Linked DNA regions of Rubrivivax gelatinosus IL144. The protein of the gene in region 1 interacts with the protein of each later gene in a pairwise test. Links are inferred from orthologs where the notes say so. Each region holds a gene or a part of one and is shown on either strand. Other genes may lie near its edges.

Region 1 (6,918 bases):
ATCTTGTGACAGGCGAACTGCGAGACGTTGTTCGAGTCGCGCGTGCCGAAGAATCCCAGGCCCGCCGAGGACGCGTCGTCCTTGAGCGTGGCCATCGCCGTCGTCAGGTTGATGGCGACGCCGCCGGAGCCGATGCCCTGGCGTTGCGAGGCCGTGAAGGTGCGGGCGCTGCCGGCTGCGGCGAGGCTGATGATCAGCGCGATCACCATGCCGACCATGACCTCGATGATCGACAGGCCGCGCTGCGAACGCAGCCCGCGGCGGCGCGCCTCAGACATAGGTGCTGGCCTCCATGCGGCGCGTGGTGTCGCTGGCCCCGCTCTCGCGGCTGCCCTTGCCGGTCCAGGTGATGACGATCTTCATCTGGTGCTTGGTGGCGTCGTAGGTCACCGTCACCGCGCCGTCGGGCAGGGTGCCGGCGACACGCGTCTTCAGCCCCTCGGCATAGGTCTTGGCGGCATCGCTCGCGCAGGTGCCGGCGGTCGGCAGCAGGTAGCACCCTGGATTGCCCGAGTCGACCATCGCGGTGCTCAGCAGTTCGCTGCCGAACTGCACGGCCTTGACGCGCTGGTCGGCCTCGGTGCCGTAGCTCAGCGAGCGGGCCTGCAGCCGCGTCAGGCCGAGCAGGCCGATCGACAGGATGGCCAGGGCGATCAGCGCGTCGATCAGGCCGAATCCCGCCTGGCGGCGAAGCTGTGGCGTGCGCATCAGCAGGTCCCGGTGTTGTCGCCGCACAGCCGGATCGCGCCGCCGCCTTCGACGCGCAGGCCGGGGCAGCGCAGGTCGGCCGAGCAGGTCTGGTCGGGCAGCCCGAGGTCGATCGACGCGTCGGCGGCGATCATGCCGCGGCCGTTGAAGCTGATCGTCTTGGCCTCGGAGGCGGCGACGCTGCCGGACAGCGTGACGGTGCGCAGCGTCGTGTTGCCGCCGACGTCGGTCACGGTCACCGTCGAACCGTCGATGCCCAGGCGCACCGTACCGTTGCGCTTGAGCGCCTCGCTCTGCGCGTACAGGGCCTGCGTGTAGAGCACGTTGCCGGCCTCGCGCAGGCGCGAGTTGGAGACGAACTCGGCGAAGTGCGGCGCGGCTGCGAGCATCAGCATCGCGCCGATGGCCAGTGCCACCATCAGTTCGATCAGCGTCAGGCCGCGGCGCTTCAGGTGTCGCATACCGTGCCCTTGGTGCTCCAGCAGGTCAGCGTGGTGCTCTTGTAGGTCGTCGTGCGCGCGCCGCTGGCGTTGATCGTGAAGGTGAAGTCGGAGACCGTGCCGGTGCCCGTGGCCGTGGCGGTGAAACCCTGGCCGCTGTTGGTGAGTTCGCAGCTCAGCGTGAAGTTGTTGACGTTGCTCGGCGTGAACGCGCAGTTGCCGTTGCTGCCGTAGCTGCCCACGTCCTGGTAGCGCTGCTCCATGCGCGTGGCGAAGGCCGACAGCGCATCCAGGCCGACCGGGATCTTCGAGCGGCGCACGTAGCTGTTGTAGGAGGGCAGCGCGACGGCAGCCAGGATGGCCAGGATGGCCAGCGCGATCATCAGTTCGATCAGCGTGAAACCGGCGCGCGCGGCGGGGCGTGAACGGAGCGTCATCGGGGTCTCGGTCGTGTCGGCATCGAACGGCGCCAGCGGCGGCGGTGCGGACGGGCGTGCGACCGGGCCATCCGCTCCCACGGGACATCGGCGTCCGGCGATGTGGCTTGAGGCAGTATGCCGGCGAGGTCGTTACCGACTGTTAACCGGCCGCGCCGCGCGTGACGCCCTTCACACCGCGGCCCCGCGGGCGCACTTCAGTTGACGCCGAACAGGTCGCCCCCGGCGCGCTGCGGCGGCGCGAGGCCCAGGTGGCGGTAGGCGGCGAGCGTCGCGACGCGGCCGCGCGGCGTGCGCTGCAGGTAGCCCTGCTGGATCAGGTAGGGCTCGATGACGTCCTCGATCGTGCCCGACTCCTCGCCGATCGCCGCGGCGACGTTGTCCAGGCCCACCGGGCCGCCGTCGAAGCGGTGGATCACCGCCTCCAGCAGCTTGCGGTCCATGACGTCGAAGCCCAGCGGGTCGACGTCCAGCAGCGCCAGCGCCTTGTCGGCGATCGGCGCATCGATGCGGCCGTCGCCCTTGACCTGGGCGTAGTCGCGCACGCGGCGCAGCAGCCGGTTGGCGATGCGCGGCGTGCCGCGCGAGCGCCGCGCGACTTCCAGCGCGCCGGCCGGGTCGACCTCGACGCCGAGCAGCCCGGCCGAGCGCGTGACGATGCGCGTCAGCTCGTCGGAGGTATAGAACTCCAGCCGCGCGACGATGCCGAAGCGGTCGCGCAGCGGGTTGGTCAGCATGCCGGCGCGCGTGGTGGCGCCGACCAGCGTGAAGGGCTGCAGGTCGAGCTTGATCGAACGCGCCGCCGGGCCGTCGCCGATCATGATGTCGATCTGGTAGTCCTCCAGCGCCGGGTAGAGGATCTCCTCGACGACCGGCGACAGGCGGTGGATCTCGTCGATGAACAGCACGTCGTTCTTCTCGAGATTGGTCAGGATCGCCGCCAGGTCGCGCGGCTTCTCCAGCACCGGGCCCGAGGTCTGGCGCAGGTTGACGCCCAGTTCCGCGGCGACGATGTGCGCCAGCGTCGTCTTGCCCAGCCCCGGCGGGCCGAACAGCAGCACGTGGTCCAGCGCCTCGGCGCGGCCGCGTGCGGCGTGGATGAAGATCTCCAGCTGCTCGCGTGCACGCGCCTGGCCGACGTACTCGTCCAGCACCTTGGGTCGCAGCGCACGCTCGATCGCCTCCTCGTTGGGCGAGGCGGGGGCGGCGCTGACCACGCGCGGGGCCGGGGGAGTGCCGAAGTCGTCGGTCTTGATCGCCATGTGGGCGGATTATGGCGAGCTAGACTGCCCGACCCGGTGGCCGCGTCGGCCGCCGCCGACGACCTAAGGAGTGTTTCCGATGAACCGTACCGCCGCCGCCGCGATCGGCGTGCTGATGAGCCTGGCCGCAGCGGCCGCCTCGGCGCAGACCACCGTCAAGGACGCCTGGATCCGCGGCACCGTCGCCCAGCAGAAGGCGACCGGCCTGTTCGCCCAGATCAGCTCGGTGCAGGGTTCGCGCCTGGTCGGCGTCTCCTCGCCGGTGGCCGGCGTCGCCGAGGTCCACGAGATGGCGATGGAAGGCAACGTGATGAAGATGCGTGCGCTGCCCAACGGCCTGGCGCTGCCGGCCGGCCAGACCGTCGAGCTCAAGCCCGGCGGCTACCACGTGATGCTCATGGATCTGAAGCAGCCGCTGGAAGCCGGCGCGACGGTGCCGGTGACGCTGGTCTTCGAAGGCGCCGACAAGAAGCGCGAGAGCGTCGAGCTGCAAGTGCCGGTGAAGGCGATGAACGCCGCGATGCCGGCGATGAAGCACAGCGGTCACTGAGTCCGGCGAGCGAGGTCCGCTGATCCCCGCGCGACCCAGCTTCCCGCCACGGACCGGCTCCGCCGGTCCGTTGGCGGACGGCCCCCTCGGGGGGTAGCGAGCGAAAGCGAGCTCGGGGGCTAACGGTTCAAGGCTTTCAGGGCCAGCTTGATGCCCTCGCTGACCCCGACGTCCTTGGGCAGCGCCTTGGCCGCCGCCTGCGCCTCGCGCTCGTTGTAGCCCAGCGCCATCAGCGCCTGCACGATGTCGGCATGGGCGTCGCCGGCGCCGCCGGCGGCCGAGGGCAGGCCCAGGTCGGGCGCGAGCTTGCCCTTCAACTCCAGCAGCACGCGTTCGGCGGTCTTCTTGCCGATGCCCGGCACCTTGACGAGGCGCGCGCCGTCCTGCGCCGCGACGGCCTGCGACAGCTCGGCCACCGACAGCCCCGACAGCAGCGCCAGCGCCATGCGCGGGCCGACGCCGCTGATCTTGACCAGCAGCCGGAAGGTCGCGCGTTCGCTCGCTGTGAGAAAGCCGAAGAGCTGCTGCGCGTCCTCGCGTACGACGAACTCGGTCAGCAGCACGACGCGCTCGCCGAGCGCGGGCAGGTGGTAGAACGTGCTCATCGGCACGTCGACCTCGTAGCCGACGCCGCCGACGTCGACGAGCAGCTGCGGGGGATTCTTTTCGGCCAGCGTGCCGGAGAGTCGTCCGATCATGGCCGCGATTGTCGCCGCGCCGGGCCGCGGGCCCGGCGGGGGATCAGCGGAACAGGCCCTGGCGCTGCGCCTCGAGCGCGGCCTCGGCGCGCGAGCTCACGTTGAGCTTGCGGTAGATCTGCTTGACGTAGTCGGCGATCGTGTGGCGCGACAGGCCCAGCTGCACGCCGATCTCGGGCAGCGTGTAGCCCTTGGCCACGCGCAGCAGCACTTCGCTCTCGCGGTCGGTCAGCTGCACGTGCGGCAGCAGCGAGGTCTGCGGCTTCGCCTTCTGCGTGAAGTGGGCCATCATGCGCCGCGCGATCGACGGCGACAGCGGCGGCTCGCCCTGGCTGATGCGCTGCAACTGCTCGACGATCAGCTCGCGCGGCTGCTCCTTCAGGATGTAGCCGAAGGCGCCGGCCTGCAGCGCCGGGAACAGGTGCTCGTCGTCGTCGTGGATCGTGACCACGACCGACTGGGCGTCGGGCTGCACGTCGCGCAGCTTGGTGACGACATCGACGCCGCTGCCGTCGGGCAGGCCCAGGTCGATCAGCGCGAGTTCGAACTTGACGGCCGCGGCCAGCGAGATCGCGTCCTGGACGCGGGCGCTTTCCGAGATCTGGGCGGTCGGGAAGACCTGGAGCACCAGCTTGCGCATCCAGGCGCGGATCTCGGGCAGGTCTTCGAGCAGCAGGACGTTCTTCATGGAATCGGGCTCGTTCGGGCCGAAAACTTATGCTAACAGCAGCAGGGTATCGCGGGACGGACTAGGAGGCGGCCTCGAGCGCCCGGTCGAGCGGGATCGTGAGCCGTATCACGGTCCCGCGCCCCGGCGCGGACTCGACGAGACACTGGCCCTGCAGCTGCTTGGCGCGGTTCTTCATCGTCGCCATGCCGTGGCCGCGGTCCAGCCGGCCGTCGTTCTCGATCTTGATGCCGTCGCCGTCGTCCTGGACAACGACCTTGAAGTCGCCGTCGGCCACCGTGCAGGTCACCGAGGCGTGCGAGCCGCCGCTGTGTTTGATGATGTTGCTCGTCGCCTCGCGCAGGATGCGCGTGGTCTGCACGAAGGCGCGCGCCGACAGCATCTGCGTCAGGTCCTCGGGCGCTTCCCACTCGGCCTGGATGCCGGCCTGCGCGAGCCGGTTGACGACCTCGGCACGCCAGTCGCCCAGCGCGTCGGCCAGGCGCACCGCACGGCCGGTGAGGCCGCGCACCGACAGCCGCATCTCCTCCAGCGCCTCGCGCGCCAGCGTCGAGATGCGCTGGTCGTCGCTGGTGTGCACGATGGTCAGCAGCTTGGCGCCCAGGTCGTCGTGCAGGTCGGCGGCGATGCGCTTGCGTTCGCGCTCGGTGATCTGCTCGACACGCAGCTCGGCGAGCTGACGGAAGTTGCGTTCGATCTCGGCGGTGGCTTCGCGCACGCGCTCCTCGAGATGGGCGCGGCCGAGTTCGGCTTCCTGCAGCGCGCGGCCGTGCTGCTGCACCAGGCGCAGGCCGACGACGACGAACATCAGCGGCGCCACCAGACGCGCGGCCTGCGCCGGCATCGGGCTGCCGCCGACCTGCTGCGAGACGAACTCCACCAGCCCGGCCAGCGCCAGCGTGCCCAGCGTCGCCGCCATCACCCACGACGAGCGCGAATGCCCGCGCCACTGCGCGCGCAGGTAGTAGATCGCTGCGGCGCCGACCTGCAGTCCGAGCACCAGCGACCACAGCATCGTCAGCACGTGCAGGCGCTCGGGGCCGGCGAGCACCAGGGTCGCCGGCATCGCCGCGCACTGCAGCGGCAGCAGCCGGTCGGCGATGCGGCTGCGGTGCTGGGCGTAGCGCAGCAGGAACTGCACCGCCGCCAGCGTGATGAAGGCCAGCAGCGAACAGAGCAGGAACTCGGCGACGGCGGCGTCCACCGGCACGGTGCGCAGCCACAGCCGCGCCTCCAGCGCCGACCACAGCACGGTCAGCGCGCCGAAGTAGGCCAGGTGCGACTCGCGCCGGTTGATCGTGCCGAGCACGAACATGAAGCTGCCCATCAGCAGCAGCGTCGCCGACAGCGCCTGCGGCAGCGCGACGGCGAAGGTGTGCTGGCGCGCCTGGCGGTGCAGCAGCAGCGACTGCGGCCCGAGTTCCAGCGCCGACAGCCCGCCGGCGCGCCAGCGCGAGCCCACGCGCGCCATCGACTGGCCGGCGACCTTGATGTCCAGCGTGTTCAGCTCGGGCGCGATCAGCGCCGACGGCAGCGTCACCAGCTGCGGCTGGCCGCAGTTGTTGGTCAGCGGCTCGCGCATGCGCCCGCCGCTGAAGACCAGCTGGCCGTTGAGGTAGACCTCGAGGTTGGTGCAGGCGCGTTCGATGTACAGCGCGCTCAGCTCGTCGTCGCCCGGGCGCTCGGGGGCGCGAAAGCCGATGCGGTACCAGACCGGGCCGCTGGCGCCGGGGCGCGAACGCGACCAGTCGTCGGGCAGGCTGACCGGCTGGGCGTCGGCGTCGGCCGGGAAACCGGGCGTGTCGCCCGGCGCCGCCAGCGCCGAGGTGATGCGCAGCGTCTGCGCCGCCGCCGGCAGCGACAGCAGGGCGAACAGCAACACGGTCAGCAGCGACGACAGGCGGCGGAGCAGGGCGGGCGGCGACATGTCGGTCGATTCTGAGGCATGCCGCTTGCCCGGCGGCGCTGCGACAATGGCAGTTCCTGTCGTCCCCCCGCATCCTCGCCGCTTGATCCGCCGCCACACGCTCGCCCCGGCCGACCACCGTCGCCTCGCCCACCTCTGCGGGCCGCTCGACGCGCACCTGCGCGCCATCGAAGCCGGCCTCGGCGTGACGCTCGCGCGCCGCGACGAC
Region 2 (7,031 bases), 3.7 Mb from region 1 along the record:
CGGCGCCTTCGTCGGCGTTCTCGACGGTCTTGAAGACCTGGGCGACCTCGGACTTGTAGCGTTGGCGCGCCGCCTCGGCCTTGTCGAACAACGCCACGGCTTCGGCGTCGTCGAGCAGCGGCTTCAGTTCGGCCATCGCGTCGTCGAAGGTCTTGACGTTGGCCTCCAGCCGTTCCCGCGCCTTGCCCAGGCGCTCCGGGCTGGTGTCGCCGACGATCTGCATCACGCGGCCGATGCTGCCGCGCACGTTGTCCAGTGCGGCGCCGACCAGCGCCACCTTGCGGTACTCGGTGACGGCGATGTGCTCGGTGCGCGCGTGCATGCCGGCCATCGTCCAGCCGGCCAGCGCCAGCGTGGCGACCATCATCAGCAGCACGGCGACGAAGGCGACACCCAGACGTGCGCCGATACGGAGATCACGGAAAAAGCTCATGTCCAGCCCTTCGGCCTTTGGGGATTAGCCGGCCTATCGGCCAGGAAGTGCACCGGCTTTAGCCTGGGGTGAGGGTATTTCCATCAATTTCGCCAATTACGGCGATGTTGACCCGGCGCCACCCGGGGCGCCGCCCATGCGGGACAATACGGAGATGATCCAACAGCGCACCCTGAAGAGCCTCACGAGGGCCGTGGGCGTCGGTGTCCACAGCGGGCAGAAGGTCGAGCTGACCCTTCGCCCGGCCCCGCCGGACACCGGCATCGTCTTCCGCCGCACCGACTTGCCGGTGCCGGTGGACATCCCGGTGCGCCCCGACACCGTCAGCGACACGCGCATGGCGACGACGATCAGCCCCGACGGCGACCCCGGCGCGCCCAAGGTGCAGACCATCGAGCACCTGCTGTCGGCCTGCGCCGGCCTCGGGCTGGACAACGTCTACATCGACATCACCGCCGAGGAGGTGCCGATCCTCGACGGCTCGGCGGCGAGCTTCGTCTTCCTGCTGCAGAGCGCCGGCATCCAGCTGCAGAACGCGCCCAAGCGCTTCCTGCGCGTGAAGAAGCCGGTCGAGCTGCGCGAAGGCGAGGGCGCGTCGCTGAAGTGGGCGCGGCTGGAGCCCTACCACGGCTACAAGCTGAGCTTCGAGATCGAGTTCCACCACCCGGCGCTCGACGCCACCGGCCAGCGCCACGAGTTCGACTTCGGCAGCGGCCGCTACAAGACCGACATCGCGCGTGCGCGCACCTTCGGCTTCACGAAGGACGTCGAGATGATGCGTTCGCGCGGCCTGGGGCTGGGCGGCAGCATGGACAACGTCATCGTCGTCGACGAGTACCGCGTGCTCAACGCCGACGGCCTGCGCTACGACGACGAGTTCGTGAAGCACAAGATCCTCGACGCGATCGGCGACATGCACGTCGCCGGCAAGCCGCTTTTGGCCAGCTACACCGCCTTCAAGGGCGGCCACGCGCTGAACAACAAGCTGCTGCGCAAGCTGCTGGCCGACCAGAGCGCCTACGAGATCGTCAGCTTCGAGCGCGAGAGCGACGCCCCGCGCGGCTTCGCCGAGCTGGCACCGGCCTGGTGACGCGGGGCCGATGCTGATCTTCCGTCTCGTCTTCGGCCTGCTGCTGCTGGCCGGGCTGCTCTGCTTCGCGATGTACATCGCCACCGGCCAGGCCGGCTGGCGGCGGCGCGGCATCGTCATCGTCAAATGGACGGTGCTGGCGGCGATCGGCTTCTTCGCCGTGCTGATCCTCGAACGCCTGGCGCTGATGCTGTAGCGCGTAGCGCGGCGGTTATGCTCGCCGCGCCATGAACGTCGAGTCCTTCTTCGGCCTGGCGCGCGAGCCTTTCTCGATCGCGCCCGATCCGCGTTTCCTCTACCCCGCCGAGCAGCACCGCGAAGCGCTGGAGCTGCTGAACTACGGCCTGGCGCGCGGCGCGAGCTTCGTGCTGCTGACCGGGGAGATCGGTGCCGGCAAGACGACGCTCTGGCGCACGTTCCTGGAGCAGCTGCCGTCCAACGTCGACGTCGCCAGCGTCGTCAACCCGAAGCTGGGCGTCGACGCGCTGATCGCGCGCGTCTTCGAGGACCTGCAGGTCGAGCTGCCGGCCGGCGACGGCCCGGTGGACATGATCGACGCGCTGCACGGCCATCTGCTGCTGGCGCATGCGCAGGGGCGGCGCACGCTGATCGTCATCGACGAGGCGCAGGCGCTGTCGCACGAGGTGCTGGAGCAGCTGCGCCTGCTGACCAACCTGGACTCCAGCGGCCGCAAGCTGCAGGTGCTGCTGATCGGCCAGCCCGAGCTGCGCGAGATGCTGACGCGGCCCGAGCTGGAGCCGCTGGCGCAGCGCATCGTCGTCCGTTTCCACCTCGGCGCGCTGTCGGAGACCCAGACCGCGGCCTACATCGAGCACCGCCTGGCGGTCGCCGGCTACGAAGGCGCGCTGCCTTTCGACGGCGAGTCGCTGGGCCTGGTGCAGCGTTTCAGCGGCGGCGTGCCGCGGCGCATCAACGTGCTCTGCGACCGCGCGCTGGCGATCGCCGCCGAGACCGGCACGCGCCGCATCGGCCGCGAGATCCTGGAGCGCGCCGCGCACGACGTCGCCGGGCCGCCGGTGCTGCCGGCCGCGCGCCACGCGCCGGCCCCGGCGCTCGCCCCGGCGCCGGCCGTTGCCGGCGGCACGGCGGCGACGTGGGCCTTCGGCGCCGGCGTCGCCGCGGCCATCGCCGGCGGGCTGCTTCTGGCACCGGCCTGGCGCGACCCGGCGCCGGCGGCGAAGCCGGCGGTGGCGGCAGCGCCCGTGCCCGCACCGGCCTCGGCGGCCCCCGTGGCCATCGCCGCGGCGTCGCAGGCCTCGGCGCCCGAGACCGCGCCGGCGGTCGAGGCTGCCGCGGCCGCTTCGGCACCGTCGTCCGAGGCCTGGTTCACGCCGCTGGCTGCCGACGAAGCGCTGGCCTGGCGCGCGCTGGCGCGGCTGTGGGGCGCGACGCCGGCCGCCGGCGAACCCTGCGCGGCGCTGGCGGCCACCGGCCTGTCCTGCTGGAGCGGGCGCGTCGGTCTGCCGACGCTGCGCCAGCTCGACCGTCCCGGCCTGCTGCACCTGATCGACGAACGCGGCCGCAGCGCCCACGTGCTGCTCGTCGGCCTGTCCGAGGACAGCGCGACGCTGCAGCTCGGCGAGCACCGCGAACGTGTGCCGCTGCTGGCGCTGGCGCGCTGGTGGCGCGGCGACTTCGCGACGCTGTGGAAACCGCCGGCGGCCGCCGACACGCTGGCGCGCCGGCTGCATGCGCTCGACGGCGAGCCGGCCGAGGACGCCGACGCCGCGTCGATCGCACGCCGCGTGTCCAACTTCCAGCGTGCGCGCGGCCTCGCGGTCGATGGCATCGCCGGGCCGCAGACGCAGATGCTGCTGGCGCGCGCCGAACGCCGCGGCGAGCCGCGGCTGGGCGACTGAATCAGCCGTTCAGCGCGGCTGCCAGGAACTGCAGCGCACGCCCGTGCGCCAGCGCCGCGGCACGCGGCTCGTAGCTCTCGCGCGACCAGCAGTTGAAGCCGTGCGGCGTGCCGGGGTAGACCTGCACTTCGGCGCCGTCGTGGCCGGCGAACGCGGCCCGCACCGCGTCGACGGCCGCCGGCGGGATGTAGGCGTCGTCGCCGGCGTAGTGGAACTGGATCGGCGCCTTCACCTGCGGCGCCAGCGCCAGATGGTCCTGGATGCGGCCGCCGTAGTAGGCCACCGCGGCGTCGGCGCCGGCGGTCGCGGCGGCGAAGAAGGCCAGCCGGCCGCCCATGCAGTAGCCGAGCGCGCCGCAGCGCTGTCCCGCGGCTTCGGGCAGCGCCCGCGCCGCGGCCATCGCGGCGGCGACGTCGGCGAGCTGCTCCTCGTGCGTGTAGGCCTGGTGCAGCGCCATGCCTTGCGCGTGGTCGTCGCCGGAGTAGCCGAGCTCGATGCGCGGCGCGCGGCGGTGGAACAGGTCCGGCGCGAGCACGATGAAGCCGTCCAGCGCCCACTGGCGCGCGACGGCGCGGATGTGCGTGTTGACGCCGAAGATCTCCTGGAACAGCACGATCGCCGGGCCGCGGCCCGCGGGCGGCAGCGCCAGGTAAGCGGCGAAGCCGGGCGCGATGTCGAGCCAGCGCGTGGCGACGGGGTCTTCGGCGGTGTTCGGGATCATCGGCTTCTCCGTGGGGGCGCGGCGCGGTAGGCGCGGCCGCGGCGGTACTGTGCGTGGGCGCGGCGCGCCAGCGGCGTGGCTTCGGCCAGCGCGGCCAGCGTGCCGCCGGCGTGGGCATGTGCGATCGCCAGGCCCAGCGCGTCGGCGGCGTCCTTGCCGGGCACGCCGGGCAGCGCGAGCAGGCGTTTGACCATCTCCTGGATCTGGGCCTTGGCCGCCAGGCCGTGGCCGGTGACGGCCTTCTTCATCTGCACCGCGGTGTACTCGGCCACCGGCAGCCCTGCCGAGACCAGCGCCGCCAGCGCGGCGCCACGCGCCTGGCCGAGCAGCAGCGTGCTCTGCGGGTTGACGTTGACGAAGACGATCTCGGCCGACGCGGCCTCGGGCTCGTAGCGCGAGACGACCTCGGCGACGCCTTCGAAGATGATCTTCAGCCGCAGCGGCAGGTCCCCGCGCGGCGCTTCGGCGGTGTCGATGACGCCGCTGGCGACGTAGGCCAGCCGCGGGCCGTCGGCGTCGATGACGCCGAAGCCGGTGCGTTGGAGGCCGGGGTCGATTCCGAGGATGCGCATGGGGCGGGCCGCCGGGGGGCGGCGCGGCCCGCAGTATCTCAGACGCCCCCTGCCGGCCTTCAGCGCGCCGCGCCGCCGACCACCAGCCGGTTGTCGACGCGCACGACGCCGTCGGGTGCCGCGGCCAGCGTCGTCGCGCGCTCGCGCGCGGCGGCGTCGGGCGCCGGGCCTTCGAGGCGCACGACGCCGGCTTCGGTCGTGACGTCGATGCGCAGCGCGCTCAAGGCCGGGTCGGTGGCCAGCGCGGCCTTCACCGCGGTGGTGATGCGCGCATCGCCCACCGCGCCGGCGGCGTTGGCGGTGGCGCGTTCGGTCGCCAGCGCGCCGTCGCGGGCGGCTTCGCGGGCGTCCTGGCGCAGCTCGGCGGTGCCGCCGCGCACCTGGTCTCCGGCGGCGGCCAGGCCGGCGTCCAGGCGCTGGCCCAGCGTGCGGTCGTCGTAGTGGTTGGACATCAGCAGCGCGCCGATGGCGGCGCCGACCAGCAAGGCGGCCAGCAGCCCAGGCCAGCGGCGCCGGGGCAGCGGGCGGCGGGCTCTCATCGCCTCGGCGTCCGCCCGGGCGCGGGCGGCGTCGGCTTCGGCGCGGGCGGCGTCGCGGCGCAGCGCCGAGGTCTCGGTGTCGTGCAGGGTGGTGCTCATCGCGGCTCCTGTCGTGGCCCGCGGAACGGGCCTCGAGGTCGATGGTCGGTGCCGGCGCCCGAGGCCACCATCGGCCGTGGCGCGGCGGGCACGTCCGCCCGAGGTCGCGCCATGATGTCAGCGCCGTCCTACGCGGCCGGCGTGCCGGGCTCGATAGACTGGGCCGCAAAGAAGCCGCTGCGACGGCCACGCCCCATCACTCCCACGCCCCCGATGTCCTTGATCAGAGCCTTCGTCGTCGAGGACAGCCCCGTCATCCGCGACAACCTCGTGTCGGCACTGGAGGAACTGGTGCCGCTCAAGGTCGTCGGCTGGGCCGACGACGAGGCCGGCGCGCTTCGCTGGCTGGGCGACCCGGCCAACGGCTGCGACCTGGCGATCCTCGACATCTTCCTGCGCACCGGCTCGGGCACCGGCATCCTGCGTGCGCTGCGCGACGCCGGCAGCCCCTTGCGGCGCGTGGTGCTGACGAACTACGCCTCGCCCGACCTCGCGCGCCAGTGTCTGGACCTGGGTGCGGTGCGGGTGTTCGACAAGTCGCGCGACATCGACGCGCTGATCAACTACTGCGCCGCGCTGCCGCCGCCGCCGGCCTGAGCCGGCCGGGCTACTGGATCAGCCCGTTCTTCAGCGCGTAGTAGGTGAGGTCGCTGTTGCTGGCGAGCTTGAGCTTCTCCAGCACCCGGGTGCGGTAGGTGCTGACCGTCTTGACGCTGAGGAACATGCTCTCGGCGATGTGGCCCACCGTCTCGCCCTTGGCCAGGCGCAGGAAGACCTGCAGTTCGCGTTCGGACAGCGACTCGTGCGGCAGCTTGTCGGTGCCGCCGGCCATCGTGTCGGCCAGCAGCTCGGCGACCTGGCTGGTGATGTAGCGCCGGCCGCGTGCGACGGTGCGGATCGCCTTGACGATCTCCTCGGGGTCGCACTCCTTGTTCAGGTAGCCGCTGGCGCCCTGGCGCAGCAGCGTCGTCGCGTAGTGCGTCTCGGGGAAGCCGCTGAGGATGAGGATCGGCAGCTCGGCGGCGCGGGCGCGGATCGCGGCCAGCGCGTCGACGCCGCTCTGGCCGGGCATCGACAGGTCCATCAGCAGCACGTCGACCTCGCCGCGGCGCACGAGATCCAGCGCCTCGGTCCCGTTGGCCGCCTCGCCGGTGACACGCAGGTCCACCTGCTCGGACAGGAACTGGCGCAGCCCGGTACGCACGATGGCGTGGTCGTCGACGATGCCCACCCGAATGATCAACGGCTTCTCCTTGGTCGCAGCCGGCGCAGCGGCCCCGAGGCAGTGTAGCGAGGCTCAAATCCCGTCCGCAGGCGGGGTCGGACGTGGCGGGCGCGCGGCGTCGGCCGTGTCCGACCGGTCGCGGGGCCGACGGCCGACGGCGCCGGCCGGGCCGGGCGACGAAGCTGGAGTCAAGGAGACTGCCATGACATCCCGCATCGCTTTTCCTGCCGCGCTCGTCCCGGGTCTCGCTGCCGCCGCCCTGGTGGCGGCCTGTGCCGGCACGGCGCCGGGCGCCACGCGCGCCGTCTACACCGAACGCGGCGCCGACGGCCGCCCGGTCGAGGTGACCGTCGTCTTCGACGCCGCCGGCCGCGTCGTGCGGACCGAGTCGGAACTGATCGCGACCGCCGCGCGTTAGCCGCGGAACTGGAAGTACCAGCGCACCGAGTGGAAGAACACCGGCGCCGCGAAG

The links. Proteins that work in one complex are often made in the same cells at the same time.
Region 2: the proteins of ruvA (region 1) and ruvC interact in binary tests that used the Escherichia coli proteins (3 or more experiments, as listed by UniProt). The link is inferred for Rubrivivax gelatinosus IL144 from one-to-one orthologs.

What each region holds. Positions count from the first base shown.
Region 1 is NC_017075.1:4,734,368-4,741,285, reverse strand. What follows is about bases 2,307-5,110. They hold ruvA (Holliday junction branch migration protein RuvA), read right to left. Parts: upstream 4,096-5,110; coding sequence 3,517-4,095; downstream 2,307-3,516. Other genes in these bases: embS (sensor histidine kinase EmbS), read right to left, coding at 4,845-5,110; embR (response regulator transcription factor EmbR), read right to left, coding at 4,139-4,783; RGE_RS21595 (copper chaperone PCu(A)C), read left to right, coding at 2,927-3,397; ruvB (Holliday junction branch migration DNA helicase RuvB), read right to left, coding at 2,307-2,847. Also shown: RGE_RS21620 (PilW family protein), read right to left, coding at 1-278; type IV pilus modification protein PilV, read right to left, coding at 271-708; RGE_RS21610 (GspH/FimT family pseudopilin), read right to left, coding at 708-1,169; RGE_RS21605 (type IV pilin protein), read right to left, coding at 1,157-1,585; more of ruvB, read right to left, coding at 1,783-2,306; more of embS, read right to left, coding at 5,111-6,710; RGE_RS21575 (PhoH family protein), read left to right, coding at 6,793-6,918. UniProt on the Escherichia coli protein: The RuvA-RuvB-RuvC complex processes Holliday junction (HJ) DNA during genetic recombination and DNA repair.
Region 2 is NC_017075.1:1,055,797-1,062,827, forward strand. The notes cover bases 2,909-5,825. They hold ruvC (crossover junction endodeoxyribonuclease RuvC), read right to left. Parts: upstream 4,697-5,825; coding sequence 4,121-4,696; downstream 2,909-4,120. Other genes in these bases: RGE_RS04950 (ExeA family protein), read left to right, coding at 2,909-3,403; RGE_RS04955 (dienelactone hydrolase family protein), read right to left, coding at 3,405-4,124; RGE_RS04965 (BON domain-containing protein), read right to left, coding at 4,756-5,334; RGE_RS04970 (response regulator), read left to right, coding at 5,548-5,825. Outside these bases: RGE_RS24890 (methyl-accepting chemotaxis protein), read right to left, coding at 1-433; lpxC (UDP-3-O-acyl-N-acetylglucosamine deacetylase), read left to right, coding at 588-1,523; RGE_RS04945 (hypothetical protein), read left to right, coding at 1,534-1,719; more of RGE_RS04950, read left to right, coding at 1,751-2,908; more of RGE_RS04970, read left to right, coding at 5,826-5,931; RGE_RS04975 (response regulator), read right to left, coding at 5,942-6,574; RGE_RS04980 (hypothetical protein), read left to right, coding at 6,762-6,977; RGE_RS04985 (phosphatidate cytidylyltransferase), read right to left, coding at 6,974-7,031.